Regions from separate parts of the Phytobacter sp. genome, predicted to be linked through region 2. Evidence: predicted binding sites of a transcription regulator. Region 2 holds the regulator's gene; each other region holds the start of a gene.
What was found. Region 2 encodes CRP, which controls carbon source genes, mostly activating them, when cyclic AMP is high. Its sites were predicted from a motif close to ATGTGANNNNNNTCACAT; they were not measured.

Region 1: a site for CRP is predicted at 1,750-1,767, ahead of bhsA (multiple stress resistance protein BhsA). Genes of this name have one in related genera too.
Region 3: a site for CRP is predicted at 1,648-1,665, ahead of mlc (sugar metabolism global transcriptional regulator Mlc). Genes of this name have one in related genera too.
Region 4: a site for CRP is predicted at 2,599-2,616, ahead of hpt (hypoxanthine phosphoribosyltransferase). Genes of this name have one in related genera too.

What each region holds. Positions count from the first base shown of each region.
Region 1 covers NZ_JCACPZ010000004.1:283,120-287,333, forward strand. Annotated here, with positions in the region: gene mfd (transcription-repair coupling factor) at 1-231, shown strand, start outside; gene ldtC (L,D-transpeptidase LdtC) at 389-1,342, shown strand; gene bhsA (multiple stress resistance protein BhsA) at 1,417-1,674, opposite strand; gene AC5JPW_RS05375 (TetR/AcrR family transcriptional regulator) at 1,921-2,556, shown strand; gene AC5JPW_RS05380 (glycine zipper 2TM domain-containing protein) at 3,055-3,594, opposite strand; gene AC5JPW_RS05385 (NAD(P)/FAD-dependent oxidoreductase) at 3,789-4,214, opposite strand, start outside.
Region 2 covers NZ_JCACPZ010000001.1:533,372-537,585, forward strand. Annotated here, with positions in the region: gene AC5JPW_RS02445 (YccS/YhfK family putative transporter) at 1-1,261, opposite strand, end outside; gene crp (cAMP-activated global transcriptional regulator CRP) at 1,310-1,942, opposite strand; gene AC5JPW_RS02455 (OsmC family protein) at 2,251-2,655, shown strand; gene AC5JPW_RS02460 (phosphoribulokinase) at 2,725-3,594, opposite strand; gene AC5JPW_RS02465 (YheU family protein) at 3,636-3,854, opposite strand; gene AC5JPW_RS02470 (hydrolase) at 3,856-4,214, opposite strand, start outside.
Region 3 covers NZ_JCACPZ010000009.1:264,807-269,020, forward strand. Annotated here, with positions in the region: gene AC5JPW_RS25750 (MFS transporter) at 1-617, opposite strand, end outside; gene AC5JPW_RS25755 (LysR family transcriptional regulator) at 726-1,622, shown strand; gene mlc (sugar metabolism global transcriptional regulator Mlc) at 1,753-2,973, shown strand; gene bioD (dethiobiotin synthase) at 3,099-3,794, shown strand; gene osmV (osmoprotectant ABC transporter ATP-binding protein OsmV) at 3,848-4,214, opposite strand, start outside.
Region 4 covers NZ_JCACPZ010000004.1:1,451,817-1,456,030, forward strand. Annotated here, with positions in the region: gene AC5JPW_RS10845 (ABC transporter permease) at 1-173, opposite strand, end outside; gene AC5JPW_RS10850 (ABC transporter ATP-binding protein) at 170-1,096, opposite strand; gene can (carbonate dehydratase) at 1,205-1,867, shown strand; gene hpt (hypoxanthine phosphoribosyltransferase) at 1,934-2,470, opposite strand; gene AC5JPW_RS10865 (glucose/quinate/shikimate family membrane-bound PQQ-dependent dehydrogenase) at 2,676-4,214, shown strand, end outside.

The DNA.
Region 1 (4,214 bases), on a different contig from region 2:
CTGGGGATCCGTAAGCTTGAAGGCAATGAGAAAGGCGGCAGCATTGAATTCAACGAGAAAAATCATGTTAACCCGGCGTGGCTGATTGGTCTGCTGCAAAAACAACCTCAGCACTTCCGGCTTGATGGCCCTACGCGCCTGAAGTTCTTCCAGGAGTTGACCGAGCGCAAAACCCGCATGGAGTGGGTGCGCAACTTTATGCTGCAACTGGAGCAGAACGCCGTGGCGTAAACGCTGACCGGGTCGGCGCACTCGCCGATCCGGTTTTCTTCCGGGTCATATTTACAAACACTTTGCACTCGTCCAGGACTTCCCGACACTTCCCCCACCCATAATTCCATAACAATGCTGTATAAAAATAACCTTATGATTTGCATGGATTATGATCATGATAAAAAACCCCCGCTTTGTGCTCTGGGCACTGCTGATTTCTGTGGTACTGGTGCTCCCGGCCAGAGCCAATACCTGGCCCCTTCCCCCTGCTGGTAGCCGCGTCGTCGGTGAAAACCGTTATCACGTGGTTGAGAACGACGGAGGGTCACTGGAGGCTATCGCTAAAAAATATAACGTCGGTTTTCTGGCATTGTTGCAGGCAAACCCCGGCGTTGATGCTTACGTGCCCCGCGCTGGCAGCGTGCTGACCATCCCACTACAAACTCTGCTGCCCGACGCGCCGCGTCAGGGAATTGTGATTAACCTGGCCGAACTGCGTCTCTATTACTATCCGCCAGGAAAAAATGAAGTCACCGTCTACCCTATCGGCATCGGTCAACTGGACAGCGACACCCTCACCCCCACCATGGTGACTACCGTTTCCGATAAGCGAGCCAATCCAACCTGGACGCCAACGGCGAATATCCGCGCACGCTACAAAGCACAAGGAATCGATTTACCCGCCGTTGTGCCCGCAGGCCCGGACAATCCCATGGGCCATCACGCTATTCGTTTGGCCGCTTACGGCGGTGTCTATTTGATTCACGGCACAAACGCGGATTTTGGTATTGGTATGCGAGTGAGTTCAGGCTGTATCCGCCTGCGCGATAACGACATTCTGGCTCTGTTCAGCGTCATTACGCCGGGCACGCGGGTCAACATTATCAATACACCAATTAAAGCCTCTGTCGAGCCTGACGGCCGTCGTCTGTTGGAAGTGCATCAGCCGTTATCAAAATCCATTGATGACGATCCACAGCAGTTACCCATCTTGCTGAACCCGGCGATGCAGACCTTCAGGGACTCACCGCAAAGCGCCACCGACGTTTTTGAACATGCTATTGAGCTTCGCTCGGGTATGCCGGTCGATGTGAGCCAGCATGACGCACCGCTTGCACAAACACTGTAGGCCGGAAAAGCAAAAAGCCCCGTTTCTCAACGGGGCTTTTTGTATTGCAGTGGCAGAGAGCTAACTCAGGGTGATTATTTGTAGAGAACCGCTGTACCGTGCAGTTTGTCAGAACCGGTTACAGAGGTAATACGGAAAGACGTTGCACCGGATGCTTCAGCTTTCTGTGCCAGTTTGTGTTCAACAGAAGACAGGTTATCCCCCGCAGTGATCCCGATGGAACCCATTTCCTGCTGACCAGCAGGTGCAGACTGCACTTCAACAGCAGCAAAGCTTGCGAAAGAAAGTGAACTGAGGACAGCGGCTGCAATCAATGTTTTAACGTTTTTCATGATTAGATTCTCTTGGCAGATGATTAATAGGGTCGTTAATGTTTATTTACTTAACGATCGATAATCAAACTATAAGTGTGATCTACGTCACTCGTCAATGTATTTTTATAATGAATGTTATTTAATTAAACAAATCCATATTTATCATAAAGATAGAATTTATTAATTTGTGCTATTTGCTGCTGGTTTATCTGAGCGTTTATTTTTATAATGACTGCTCAACAAACCAACAAGGTTGAACGGCATATGACCATTGAAGTCAGCAGTTGTGTAAAAAAAAGCCGTGGCCGACCGAAAGTGTTCGACAGGGAAGCGGCGCTCGACAAAGCCATGACGCTCTTTTGGCAGCATGGCTATGAAGCCACATCATTATCCGATCTCGTAGAGGCCACCGGGGCGAAGGCGCCTACCCTCTATGCAGAGTTCATTAATAAAGAAGGATTGTTTCGGGCCGTGCTGGACAGATACATCGCCCGATTCGCAGCACAGCACGAAGCGCAGCTGCTTTGCGAGGAGAAACCCGTTGTTCAGGCGTTAGAAGATTACTTTACGGCGGTGGCAAGCTGTTTCACCAGCAAGGATACCCCCGCGGGCTGTTTTCTGATTAACACCTCGGCGACCCTTGCCGCTTCCTCGCATGCTATCGCTGAGACCATCAAGTCGCGACATGCCAGGCAGGAGCAACTTTTGCTGCAATTCCTGCTTTTGCGTCAACAACGCGGTGAAATTCACGCGGGCGTGAATACGCAGACGGTCGCTGAGTTCCTGAGCTGTATTCTGCAGGGGATGTCTATCAGCGCACGCGAAGGTGCCAGTTGCGACAAGCTGCTGCAAGTCGTACGCACCACAATGCGGCTATGGCCGACGCTAGTCGCAAACTAACCGGTCTCATCATCAAGCCAAAGCTATCGTTTTCACCTATTGGATTAATAGGTGAAAACGTCATGCCACCTATACCGCTTTGCTAAGATTAAACAGTGATTATTGCCCTGCTAACCATTACAGGTGCAAGTGAAATGATAAACGTCATGATGACGTACAGCACGACTCTTATTGCTTCAACTTTTCGCGCTAATTGGCTGTTTCCGATGGATTTGAGTACATTCATTGACTGGACACATGCAGAAGGAAAAACGAGATGATTTTGCTATTACCATTCCTTAAAGTGCTAATAGTAATAACATTGTTATTTGGCCTCTGGGTTTTATGTGGTGGCTCCGTTTTATTCGCTTTTCTCTCCATTCTGATTACCGGTTTTTTGGTCATCCGCCAGCAGGACCTGATTTGAACCTTAAAAAACCTTATTTATTAAGGACTTTTCTATAAAAAAGGCCCCTCAGCCTGAGCAATTGAGGAGCCAATAGGTACAGTACTGCTGTTTTAGGCTTTGTTATTCAAAACAAGCTGGCCGTTACTATCCAGTGGGATTTGTGTCCCTGGATCGCTGTTCATGCGGATCTTGCCCTGCTGGTCACCGATTTTGTAAGTCACGTCGTAACCGAGCATTTTTTCTGATTTGTCATACACGGTGCTACAGCGCTGCTGGTTAGTGGTGTAGGTGTCACGGGACTGCATTTCGCCCTGCACCTGGTTACCAGCATAGCCACCGCCTAACGCACCCACGACAGTCGCAACGTCTTTCCCGCGTCCACCACCGAACTGATGGCCCAATACGCCACCAGCAACGGCACCCAGTACAGAACCGGTAATACGGTTTTCGTCCTGTACCGGACGACGGTGGGTCACAGTGACGTTACGGCATTCCTGACGGGGTGTTTTGATTGACTCTTTAATTGGCGTGGCAGAGATGACCTGCGCATACTGAGGACCACGGTCAAACACATTCATGCTGGCAACCGCGGCTACACCCAGCGCAGCGGCCACGCCAATACCGATACCCGCTAACATTGATTTATTCACAGGATTTCCTCCCCTGGTTTGCTATTGGTAACAATTTTGCAACCTGTAAAAGGGGAAGCCAATCGGAAAGAGCGGAAAAAAGGAGGATTGTGAAGGAAACAGGAGGGATTCAGAGTTATCCGAGCAGATACGCACTTGCAGGACTGAGGAATAACTGCTCTCCCACCAGACGTGCGGGAGAGCGGAAAGGAGGATTAGTGCAGTTTCAGACGTGGACGAATCACACGGTTAATACTGCCTACAACCATCATCAGACCCGTTTTAAAGTAACCGTGCAGCGCCACCTGGTGCATACGGTACAGGGAGATGTAGACGAAGCGTGCAATGCGCCCTTCAATCATCATCGAGCCCCGCATCAGGTTACCCATCAGGCTACCCACCGTGGAGAAGTTCGACAGGGATACCAGCGAGCCATGATCTTTGTAGGTGTACGTTTTCAGCGCCTTACCCTTGGCCTGTGCCAGAATGTTGTGCAGTGCCAGACTCGCCATCTGGTGTGCGGCTTGTGCACGTGGCGGCACAAATCCACCTTCAGGACGAGCACAAGAAGCACAGTCTCCGATAGCATAGATGTCCGGATCGCGTGTGGTCTGCAACGTCGGTTCTACCACCAGCTGATT
Region 2 (4,214 bases):
CAGCCATAGTGCCTGCCGCCCGGTGCAGGATGCGCACCCGCGTTGCGCCGTAGCCGTTCTGAGTGACGAACATGACCGTCATCATAATCCAGTAGGGTTTAGGCAAATGCAGCGCGCTGCCCATCAGGCTGGCTACGCTCAGCATGACGCTGATGCGTGCGGCGTTCCGTAAGGCCGCGGATTTGAAGGAGAGGTAGCTTTTCAACGCCGGAATGAGCGGCAGACGGCGCTGCTTTTCTGCCATTAAATCGCGAATATAGAGTGGGCGCTGAGTACGCAGCACACGGGCAATCTGGCTGAAATGCCAGGCGCAGAACTGGCCTACCGGGTTATCCGGATGCTGGAGGGCAATTTTCTCCAGCGCACTGATCTGCTTTTCCATGTTGAAACGCTGGGGATAGCGGTGATAGAGAATATCGTCCGCGATTACCCTCAACCGTGCAGCGACGGTTTGCGCGTTCCAGCGGATCACCTCTTCAGCGTGGCTGCGTTCCACCAGTTCCTGCACTTCCTGGGGCTGATGCAGGCTAACGGCAATGTGTTCCTGTAAATCCAGCGCCACCTGGAAGACCCGCCTTAATCTTTTGTAATCACCATTCTGATTTGCCGCCAGCATATGCAGTTGCTGGTAGCACTGGCTAATCATGTCCACTGCTTTTTGCTGACGCGCCAGCAGCGGCGGCAGGGCTTTTTCCGGGTCCGCGTGTTGGGTCAGCATGCTGTATTTTGCTTCGCAGTAATCGGCCAACTGACGATAGAGCAAACTCAACGACTCACGCAGCGGCTGCTCTCGCCAGAGCCAGAACCAGAAGGCGTTAAATGCGCCATACCACAGCGTGCCAAGGCTGTAGATCAACAGCGGTTCCCATACCGACATATTGCCCGCAAGGCTCAGGGTGAAAATGGCGGCAATCAGTGACGCGGGGAGCAACCTGCCGTGCAGCGCGCTGATTTCTGCAGTGACACCGAGGATAAGCGTCAACAGGGTCAAAATAAGCGGCAGGGGGATGTTTTCAAAAAGCAAAAATTGCACCGCGAGACTGCTGCCAGCAAAAAGCGAGCCGCCAATAATCACGCGCTTGAAGAAGCGCTTATGCAGCGTGTCGAGACCAGCGATGTTGCAACAGGCGGGGACTAATGAGAAAAGCAGCCCTAAATCCAGTCGGCCCACAATCAAGCCAACGGTCACAGGCAGGCATAACACCAGCGTTTGTCGCAGTGCATAGTTGATTTCGGGGTGGTAAATCAGCCTGCGCCACATGGGGAAACAAAAACGGCGCACTGCCAGGGGCAATGCGCCGTTCGGAGATTAACGTGTTCCGTACACGACGATCGTTTTACCGTGAGCGGAGATCAGGTTCTGATCTTCGAGCATCTTCAGGATGCGGCCAACGGTTTCACGAGAACAGCCCACGATCTGACCAATTTCCTGACGGGTTATTTTAATTTGCATACCGTCCGGGTGGGTCATTGCGTCGGGTTGTTTCGCCAGATTCAGTAACGTCTGAGCAATACGGCCTGTCACATCGAGGAAGGCGAGGTTGCCGACTTTTTCCGAAGTGACCTGCAGGCGGCGCGCCATCTGCGAGGACAAGCGCATCAGAATATCCGGGTTTACCTGGATCAACTGACGGAATTTTTTGTAGGAAATTTCGGCCACTTCACAAGCGGTCTTGGCGCGTACCCATGCACTGCGCTCCTGACCTTCTTCGAACAGACCCAGTTCACCAATAAAATCGCCCTGGTTAAGGTAAGAGAGGATCATCTCTTTCCCTTCTTCATCCTTGATGAGCACAGCCACTGAGCCTTTGACGATGTAATACAACGTTTCCGCTTTTTCACCCTGGTGAATCAGCGTGCTCTTCGACGGGTACTTATGAATATGGCAATGAGACAAGAACCATTCGAGAGTCGGGTCTGTTTGCGGTTTGCCAAGCACCATGCGCGGTTATCCTCTGTTATAAGCTGGCTCCAGACTCAGGATCTGCGCCCTGTGACTGGGGTTGCAATCTGTCTTCCCGATACCTGGGAAGTGCACCGTCAGACATGTCTGCGGCCTCTAAGATGTGATGTCCTCTGCGTACATGCAGTACATCAATGTATCACTGTAGCATCCAGACTGTTTTAGCATAGCTTTAATCGCCTGTCTCCTGGTGTCTCGCTTCAGCTTGACGCAGGTCGCCTTCCGTTGCGAGTTTTCTTATGTACGCGTAATCTGTAGAGAAAATTGCTACTCCGGAGTTAATTAAAATGCATGCTCGTGTGAAATGGGTTGAAGGTTTGACGTTCCTGGGTGAGTCTGCTTCCGGGCACCAGATTTTGATGGACGGTAACTCAGGCGATAAAGCCCCGAGCCCGATGGAGATGGTACTGATGGCCGCAGGCGGATGCAGCGCTATCGATGTGGTTTCTATCCTGCAAAAAGGGCGTCATGACGTGACGGATTGCGAGGTGAAATTGACATCCGAGCGTCGTGAAGAAGCGCCACGTCTGTTCACCCACATCAATCTGCATTTCATTGTGACAGGCAAAGCGTTGAAAGATGCCGCGGTGTCGCGTGCAGTAGACCTTTCAGCTGAGAAGTATTGCTCTGTTGCGCTGATGCTGGAAAAAGCGGTGAATATCACGCACTCGTATGAAGTGATTGAAGCGTGATGGGTTGAGGGCATTGTGCGGTCTGATGCCCTCAACCTGACCCTCTCCCACGGGGAGAGGGGACTGATGTTACTCGATTTTCTTACCTTCCATCAGCCGTTCTACCAGCGGTGTCATGATGAGTTCCATCGCCAGCCCCATTTTGCCGCCCGGCACCACTAACGTATTCATATGAGAAATAAACGAACCCTGTAACATGGCTAGCAGCCAGGGATAATCAATGCCTTCCAGATTGCGGAAATGAATCACCACAAAGCTTTCATCCAGCGACGGAATGACTTTGGCCGCAAACGGGTTAGAGGTGTCGACGGTGGGGACGCGCTGGAAGTTAATATGGGTACGAGAAAACTGCGGCGTAATGAAGTTGATGTAGTCGTCCATTGAACGCACCACGGAATCCATTACCGCTTCACGGGAGTGGCCGCGTTCGCTGGTATCCCGCACCAGTTTTTGCATCCATTCCAGGTTGACGATAGGCACCACGCCCACCAGCAGATCCACATGGCGTGCGACGTCATGCTGCGGTGTGACCACACCACCGTGCAATCCCTCATAGAACAGTACGTCCGTTGGCTCCGGCAGCGGCTGCCAGGGTGTAAAGGTTCCAGGAACCTGATTCCAGGGAACCGCTTCGTCATAGGTGTGCAGGTATTTGCGTGCCTGGCCCTTACCCGTGTGGCCGTACTCGATAAACGTCTGTTCCAGTAGTCCGAAGTCATTGGCTTCAGGGCCAAAATAGCTGATGTGACGGCCTAAATCTCGCGCCTTGCGAATCGCCATGTCCATTTCGGGACGGGTGTAGCGGTGAAAACTGTCGCCTTCAACTTCAGCAGCATGCAGATCGAGTTGGGCGAAAATTTTACGAAACGCGAGGCTGGTGGTGGTGGTTCCCGCACCGCTGGAGCCTGTAACAGCGATAACCGGATGTTTAGCAGACATAGCGACTCCAGAAAATAGCGATGATGTTCGCTTGAGCTTTGTTAATCGCGAAACTGTGTGCGTGGCATGATGTTGACGCTTTCGTGTAATTCCGACCACACCAGCACGGCTTCGCCGCTTTTTAGTTGTCGCTTAACATCAGCAACTTTTTGGGCAAACGCGCGTTCATGTTCACCATAATCAGTGCCTTCGCGCAAGACAAAGCTCTCAATAAGGTTATCCAGCGTTTCAGGCGCCAGATCTTGCCAGGGAATAATCATCTTAGTCTTCCAGCCAGGTTTTCAGCCAGTCAGGGATACGTTTCTCAAGCCACATTTCTGGCCGCATCAGGGTGCCACCTACAAAGCCGACGTGACCACCGTGTTCGGTCAACTGATACTCCACGCAGGGCGGCAGCGTTGCCGGATCCGGGATCACATGGCTGTCCATAAAGGGATCATCTTTCGCATGGATGATGAGCGTAGGGCAGGTGATTTTGTTTAATAACGGCATGGCGCTGCACTGACGATAGTAATCAATGGCGTCAGCAAAGCCATGAATGCGCGCCGTGATCAAATCATCGAATTCACGCAACCGGCGCACCCGTTTTAGCTGCAGCAGATCGATTGGCAAAGTGCCGG
Region 3 (4,214 bases), on a different contig from region 2:
ATCAACGCCGAGGCAAGGGCGAAACAGCCAATGACCGCCAGGGCAATGCGCCAGTTAAAGAAGTCGGTGAAGACACCGCTGAGCAGTCGCCCGCTCATCCCACCAATCGAGTTTCCGCTGATATAGAGACCCATGGAGAAGGCCACGAAGCTTGGGTGGATCTCTTCACTTAAGTAGGTCATGCCGACGGCCGCAACCCCGCTCAGTGAAAGTCCTAACAATGCACGCATCACCAGTATGCCGTGCCAACTGGTCATCATGGTTGACAGCAGCGTACAACAGGACGCCAGCAGCAGGGCTGTCACCATCACTTTTTTGCGCCCGATGGCATCCGAAAGCGGACCGGTGAAGAGCAGACCAATTGCCAGCATGGCGGTGGAAATCGACAGGGAAATACTGCTGTTGGCCGGTGAGACGCCAAATTCCTGCGACAGCACTGGCAGAATAGGCTGTACGCAGTAGAGCAGGGCAAAGGTTGCCAGTCCGGCCGAGAAAAGCGCCAGGGTGACGCGCATGAATTGGGGAGTACCACGTTTAATGTATTGGGTCGGTAATGCTGGGGCGGTGTCGTCGGCACCACTGACAGGGAGGGTATCGACGGTTGATGTACGGCTCACTTTAAGTCCTTAAATGGGTATCCCGATAAGACGGGGATAACAATAAGGGTATGAAAGGCAAAATATTCTGTCTAATATATTAATAGTCTCAATTGATATGTTTAAGATATGAATATTGAACTCCGCCATTTGCGCTATTTTATTGCGGTCGCTGAAGAGCTACATTTTGGCCATGCAGCAGCACGACTGAATATTTCTCAGCCCCCGTTAAGTCAGCAAATTCAAATCCTCGAACAGCAAATTGGAGCCAGATTGCTCGCCCGTACCAACCGCAGCGTGATGCTAACGCCTGCCGGAAGGCAGTTTCTGGCCGACAGTCGGCAGATTTTAAGTCAGGTGGACGATGCTGCCGCTCGTGCGGTCCGCTTGCACCAGGGAGAGACAGGGGAGCTGCGTATCGGTTTTACCTCCTCTGCGCCTTTTATCAAAGCCGTTTCCGATACCCTTTCTTCTTTTCGCCAGTTATACCCGGATGTGCATATCCAGACACGGGAAATCAACACCCGTGAACAGATAGCACCGCTCAATGACGGTGGACTGGAACTGGGGTTAATGCGTAACACCTTGCTGCCGGACACACTGGCCTGGGAAGTGATACTGCGTGAACCTCTGCTGGCGATGATTCATCGCGATCACCCTCTGGCGACTAAGCCTGGCGTGTCGCTGGTGGAGCTGGCGCGCGAGCCGTTTGTCTTTTTCGATCCGCACGTCGGCACCGGGCTGTATGACGATATTCTGGGGCTGTTGCGACGCTATAACCTGACGCCAACCATCACCCAGGAGGTGGGGGAAGCGATGACCATTGTCGGACTGGTGGCCGCCGGGTTGGGTGTATCGATTCTGCCCGCGTCTTTTCGTCGTGTGCAACTGAATGAAATTCGCTGGGTTCCGATTATTGAAGACGATGCGATTTCAGAAATGTGGCTGGTGTGGGCAAAACACCGCGAACAGGGAACAGCGGCACGGCGTTTCAAACAAAAACTCATTGCGGCGGTGAATGGGTAAAAAATGCGCAGATTGACCCTGTAAAATGTGCTGTAAATCACAAGGCTACGTAAATATTTGACGGCGAGTATTGAAGTGCTTCACCATATCGAAAAGTTTATTTCGAGCTCAAAAATAAAGGGAGTCTTAGGTGGTTGCTGATAGTCAGCCTGGTCATATTGATCAAATTAAGCAGACCAACGCGGGGGCGGTGTACCGCCTTATTGATCAGCTTGGCCCGGTATCGCGTATCGATCTTTCACGGCTGGCCCAACTTGCGCCTGCCAGTATTACCAAGATTGTGCGCGAAATGCTCGAAGCACACCTGGTTCAGGAGACCGAAATCCAGGAGCCTGGAAGCCGCGGACGCCCGGCTGTCGGGCTGATGGTGGAGACTGAAGCCTGGCACTATCTCTCTTTACGTATCAGCCGGGGGGAGATTTATCTCTCCCTGCGCGATCTCAGCAGCAAGCTGGTGGTGGAGGAGAAGCGCGAACTGCCGCTCTCCGATGAGACTCCTTTGTTGGCGCGTATTATTGACCATATTGATACGTTCTTTACTCGCCACACCCAGAAGCTGGAACGTCTGACGGCCATCGCCATCACGCTGCCCGGTATTATTGATACTGAAAATGGCATTGTGCACCGTATGCCGTTTTATGAAGACGTGAAAGACATGCCGCTGGGTGAAGCGCTGGAAAAGCACACCGGTGTGCCGGTTTACGTCCAGCATGACATCAGCGCCTGGACGATGGCAGAAGCCTTGTTCGGCGCCTCACGTGGTGCCCGCGATGTGATTCAGGTGGTTATCGATCATAACGTGGGTGCGGGTGTCATTACTGATGGGCGACTGCTCCATGCCGGTAGCAGCAGCTTGGTGGAAATTGGGCATACGCAGGTCGATCCTTACGGTAAGCGCTGCTACTGTGGCAACCACGGTTGCCTGGAAACGATTGCGAGCGTGGAAAGCGTGCTGGAGCTGGCACAGCTGCGCATGAGCCAGTCGATGAGTTCGATGTTGCATCAACAGCCGCTGACGGTTGAATCCTTATGTGATGCCGCCCAGCGGGGCGATCTGCTGGCAAAAGATATTATCGCCGGTGTGGGGGCGAATGTCGGACGTATCCTCGCCATTATGGTGAATTTATTCAACCCACAAAAAATCCTTATCGGTTCGCCGCTGAGCAAAGCTGCAGACATCCTCTTTCCCGCCATTGCAGACTGTATCCGCCAGCAGGCGCTCCCGGCTTACAGTAAGCATATCGCCGTGGAAAGCACGCAATTCACCAACCAGGGCACTATGGCGGGAGCTGCGCTGGTCAAAGACGCGATGTATAACGGCTCACTCCTTATCCGTTTGTTACAGGGTTAACATTTTTTCACTGTTGTACTAAAAATTGCGCTATCTCAAGCTGAGCAATCTACGGCTAACGTAGACTTTCCCCACTGAATTATTTTCCTGATTTATATTTTCGTAGCAAAACGGTGGGGTTAGCGATGCTTAAGCGTTTCTTTGTCACAGGGACAGATACCTCTGTCGGCAAGACAGTGGTGTCCCGCGCGCTGCTTCAGGCGCTGGCGGCCAGCGGTAGGACCGTCGCGGGTTACAAACCCGTCGCTAAAGGGAGTAAAGAGACACCTGAAGGCCTGCGTAATAAAGATGCCATGGTTCTGCAGAGCGTTTCTTCCATAGAGTTACCGTATTCCGCAGTCAATCCTATTGCGCTGAGCGAAGATGAAAGCAGTGTCGCGCATAGTTTTCCTATAAACTACACCCTGCTGTCCAACGGCCTGGCGCACTTATGCGATCGGGTTGACCATGTGGTGGTCGAAGGTACCGGCGGCTGGCGTAGCCTGATGAACGATCTGCGTCCGCTTTCTGAGTGGGTGGTGCAGGAGCAAATGGCGGTAGTGATGGTGGTCGGCATTCAGGAGGGTTGTATCAACCACGCCCTGTTAACGGCTCAGGCGATTGCCAGCGATGGGCTGCCGCTGATTGGCTGGGTCGCAAACCGCATAAATCCGGGTCTTGCGCACTATGCCGAAATCATCAATGTTCTGAGCCGCAAACTGCCAGCACCGCTGGTGGGCGAACTGCCGTATCTTCCGCGCGCTGAACAGCGTGACTTATCTCAGTATATCAATCTGACGATGGCGAAAGGGATGCTGGTTGCGGAGCGGATTCTGGCGTAATTGGTTGTTTCCCCTCACCCTTTTGGGAGGAGGGGAATACCCGTCACGCGTTATCACACATCACTATGAATATTAAGCACCCGGCGGGTTCGGCCAGAGCTTAAGTATTCGGCAATATAGTCCTGCGAAATCTCCCCGTTGTAACGTCCGCCTTCGTCCACAATGGGCATCCAACTGGTGTTACTTTCGTACAATCGTGACAGCACAATACGCAGGTTATCTTCGGCTTTGCCGGTGATACGGAACGGATGCAGAAGTTCCGCACAACTGCTCTGCGCGTTGCGTGCTTCGCGACGCTTCACAAAGCCCAATGGTTTCCCTTCGCCATCGACGACGGTGATGGCGCGGATGTCATTGTCATCCATCAGGGTGAAGGCTTCTGCGGCGGAGGTGGATTCACGCACAGTGATCGTTGGTTGC
Region 4 (4,214 bases), on a different contig from region 2:
TAGGTAAAGCCGTGCATTTCACCGATTCGTGAACCAATCAGGTTACCGAAGATGATGAAGTAGAGCGTCATGGTGATGACAGGCGGTACCAGGGTCTGGATCCAGATACGCATAAAACGCTGGATCTCTTTGTACCAGATACTTTTCAGCGCGACCCAAAAAAGCTGCATCATGCGCGATCTCCTTTTTTATCGTGAACCAGCGAGACAAACAGCTCTTCCAGACGGTTCGCTTTGTTACGCATACTCAATACCTGAATCCCCTGCGCGCTTAACTGACTGAACACACTATTAATGCCCTGCTCACGCAGCACTTCCACTTCAAGCGTTGAGGTGTCCACCAGTCGGTAGTCATAGCCTTCGAGTTTCGGCAGCGGACTCTTCGCCGCCAGATCGAGAATGAAGGTTTCCGATTTCAGCTTCGCCAGTAGCGATTTCATCGAGGTGTTTTCCACCAGTTCACCGCTCTGAATAATGCCGATGTTACGGCACAGCATCTCAGCCTCTTCCAGATAGTGAGTGGTGAGAATGATGGTGGTGCCTCTGTCATTGAGATCTTTAAGGAATCCCCACATCGAACGACGCAGTTCGATATCCACACCTGCCGTTGGCTCATCAAGAATGAGCAGCTTCGGCTCGTGCATCAGGGCGCGGGCAATCATCAGGCGACGCTTCATACCACCGGATAACATCCTGGCACGTTCGCCGCGTTTTTCCCACAGATCGAGCTGCTTCAGGTATTTTTCGCTACGTTCTACCGCTTCTTTGCGTTCAACACCGTAGTAGCCCGCCTGGTTCACCACGATTTGCTGAACGGTCTCAAACGGGTTGAAGTTGAACTCCTGCGGAACAAGCCCGAGCTGGCGTTTGGCGTTCACGACATCTTTTTCAAGGTCGTAACCAAAGACGCTGACCCGCCCCGACGTTTTATTTACCAGCGAACTGATAATGCCAATGGTGGTGGATTTCCCCGCACCGTTAGGTCCCAGAAGGGCATAGAAATCACCGGCTTCGACTTTAAGATCAATACCGCGCAGCGCCTGGACGCCACCCGGATAGGTTTTTTTAAGCTGCTCAAGCTCCAGTGCAATGGTCATGAATTTTCACTTACCTTTTTTCTTACACTCGAATGTGTGGTTTAAAAAAAAATGGAGTTGACCTATATTAGCGCAACGCACTTCTTTAGTTACAGGTCGTTAACTTCCATGAAAGACATAGATACACTCATCAGCAACAATGCACTATGGTCAAAAATGCTGGTGGAAGAGGATCCTGGATTCTTTGAAACGCTGGCGCAGGCACAAAAGCCGCGCTTTCTATGGATTGGATGTTCTGACAGTCGCGTTCCTGCCGAGCGTCTCACTGGTTTAGAGCCAGGTGAACTTTTTGTACACCGAAATGTTGCAAACCTGGTCATTCACACCGACCTTAACTGCCTTTCCGTTGTTCAGTACGCGGTAGACGTACTGGAAGTCGAACATATCATCATCTGCGGCCACTACGGTTGTGGTGGTGTGCAGGCGGCAGTAGAAAACCCGGAGCTGGGGCTGATTGATAACTGGCTGCTGCACATCCGTGATATCTGGTTCAAACACAGTTCGTTGCTGGGCGAGATGCCGCAGGAACGCCGCCTGGATACCCTTTGCGAGCTTAACGTGATGGAGCAGGTCTATAACCTGGGTCACTCCACGATTATGCAATCCGCCTGGAAACGCGGTCAGAAAGTGACGATTCACGGTTGGGCTTACGGTATTCATGATGGCCTGCTGCGTAACCTGGATGTCACCGCGACAAACCGCGAAACGCTGGAACAGCGCTATCGCCAGGGTGTGTCTAACCTCAGCAAGAAACACGTCAATCATAAGTAATGCTGTGCAAGCCGGTGTTTAGCCGGCCTGAAAAATGAAGCCGGGTAAATCCCGGCTTTTTTGTGCTTACTCGTCCAGCATGACCACTTTGCCCACGTACGGCAGGTGGCGGTAACGCTGGGCATAGTCAATGCCATAGCCGACAACGAATTCGTCAGGAATCGAGAAGCCAACAAACTCCACGTTCACCTGCACTTCGCGGCGATCGGGCTTATCAAGCAGCGTGCAGATGGCGAGGGATTTCGGCTCACGCAGGCTCAGAATTTCACGCACTTTAGAGAGCGTATTGCCGGAGTCGATGATGTCTTCGACGATCAAAACATCTTTACCACGAATGTCTTCATCCAAGTCTTTCAGGATTTTCACATCGCGAGTCGTGGACATGCCGCTACCATAGCTGGAGGCGGTCATAAAATCGACTTCATGAGGAACCTGCACCTCACGACACAAGTCCGCCATAAACATGAATGAACCACGCAGCAGGCCCACCAGCACCATTTCACTGCCGCTGTCTTTGTAATGTTCGGTGATTTGACGACCCAGTTCCGCGATACGCGCTTTGATCTCCGCTTCCGGGATCATCACTTCAACAGTATGTTTCATTTTAACTAACCATCTGATTTAAAAACAAATCATTCAATAACGGTAACAGAGTTTCGGTTATTGAAGCGCAAGGCGAGCAGTATACCAGCAAACGCATTTCTGATGCTTAACTGTCGATAAAGCTCATTTTGTGATGACGATCACACTTGTTAAATCCTATAATTAATTGCTACTAAAAAATTAACAAATTTAATGGTGTCTTTTTATGGCAGAAACAAAATCGCAACAGTCGGGGATCCTCGTGACCCTGACTGCACTGTTCGCTGCGTTTTGCGGACTGTATTTACTCATCGGCGGTGTCTGGCTGGTGTCCATTGGTGGATCCTGGTACTACCCTGTCGCTGGGGTGGTGATGCTGGGCGTGACCGCTCTGCTCTGGCGGCGCAAGCAGTCAGCACTATGGCTTTATGCCGCACTGCTGCTGGCCACCATGATCTGGGGCGTGTGGGAAGTCGGCTTTGACTTCTGGGCGCTGACTCCGCGCAGTGACATCCTGGTCTTCTTCGGCATCTGGCTGATTCTGCCATTTGTCTGGCGTCGACTGTCTGTTCCATCAGGTGGCGCGGTTGCCGCATTGGTGGTGGCGCTGTTAATTAGCGGTGGCATTCTGACCTGGGCCGGATTTAACGATCCGCAGGAAGTCAAAGGCACCCTGAGCGCCGACTCTTCGCCTGCGGCGGCTATCTCTCAGGTCGCTGACGGTGACTGGCCCGCCTATGGCCGTAACCAGGAAGGTCAGCGCTACTCGCCGCTCAAGCAGATTAACGCCGATAACGTCAAAAATCTGAAGGAAGCCTGGGTGTTCCGCACCGGCGACCTGAAGTTGCCGACCGATCCGGGCGAACTGACCAACGAAGTAACGCCAATCAAAGTGGGCGACATGCTCTATCTGTGTACCGCTCACCAGCGCTTGTTTGCACTGGATGCGTCGACCGGTAAAGAGAAGTGGCACTTTGACCCGCAGTTAAATGCTAACCAGTCCTTCCAGCATGTCACCTGCCGTGGTGTCTCTTACCATGAAGCCCGTGCTGACAACGCCAGCCCGGACGTCGTGGCTGACTGCCCGCGCCGCATCATGCTGCCGGTCAACGATGGTCGCCTGTTTGCCATCAACGCTGACAACGGTAAGCTGTGCGAGACCTTTGGCAACAAAGGTATTTTGAATCTGCAGACCAATATGCCGGATACCACGCCGGGTCTGTATGAGCCCACCTCTCCGCCAATCATCACTGACAAGGTGATTGTGATTGCCGGTTCAGTAACCGATAACTTCTCCACCCGCGAAACCTCCGGCGTTATCCGTGGTTTTGACGTCAACACCGGTAAACTGCTGTGGGCCTTCGACCCGGGCGCGAAAGATCCAAACGCTATCCCGACCGACGAGCACACCTTTACCTTTAACTCGCCTAACTCCTGGGCACCGGCTGCGTATGATGCGAAGCTGGATCTGGTCTATCTGCCAATGGGTGTGACCACGCCGGATATCTGGGGTGGCAACCGTACGCCGGAGCAGGAACGTTATGCCAGCTCCATCGTTGCGCTGAACGCCACCACCGGTAAGCTTGCCTGGAGCTACCAGACCGTTCACCACGATCTGTGGGATATGGATATGCCGTCCCAGCCTACGCTGGCAGACATCACCGTTAACGGCAAAACCGTGCCGGTGATTTACGCTCCTGCGAAGACCGGTAACATCTTCGTGCTGGATCGTACTAACGGCAAGCTGGTCGTTCCGGCACCGGAA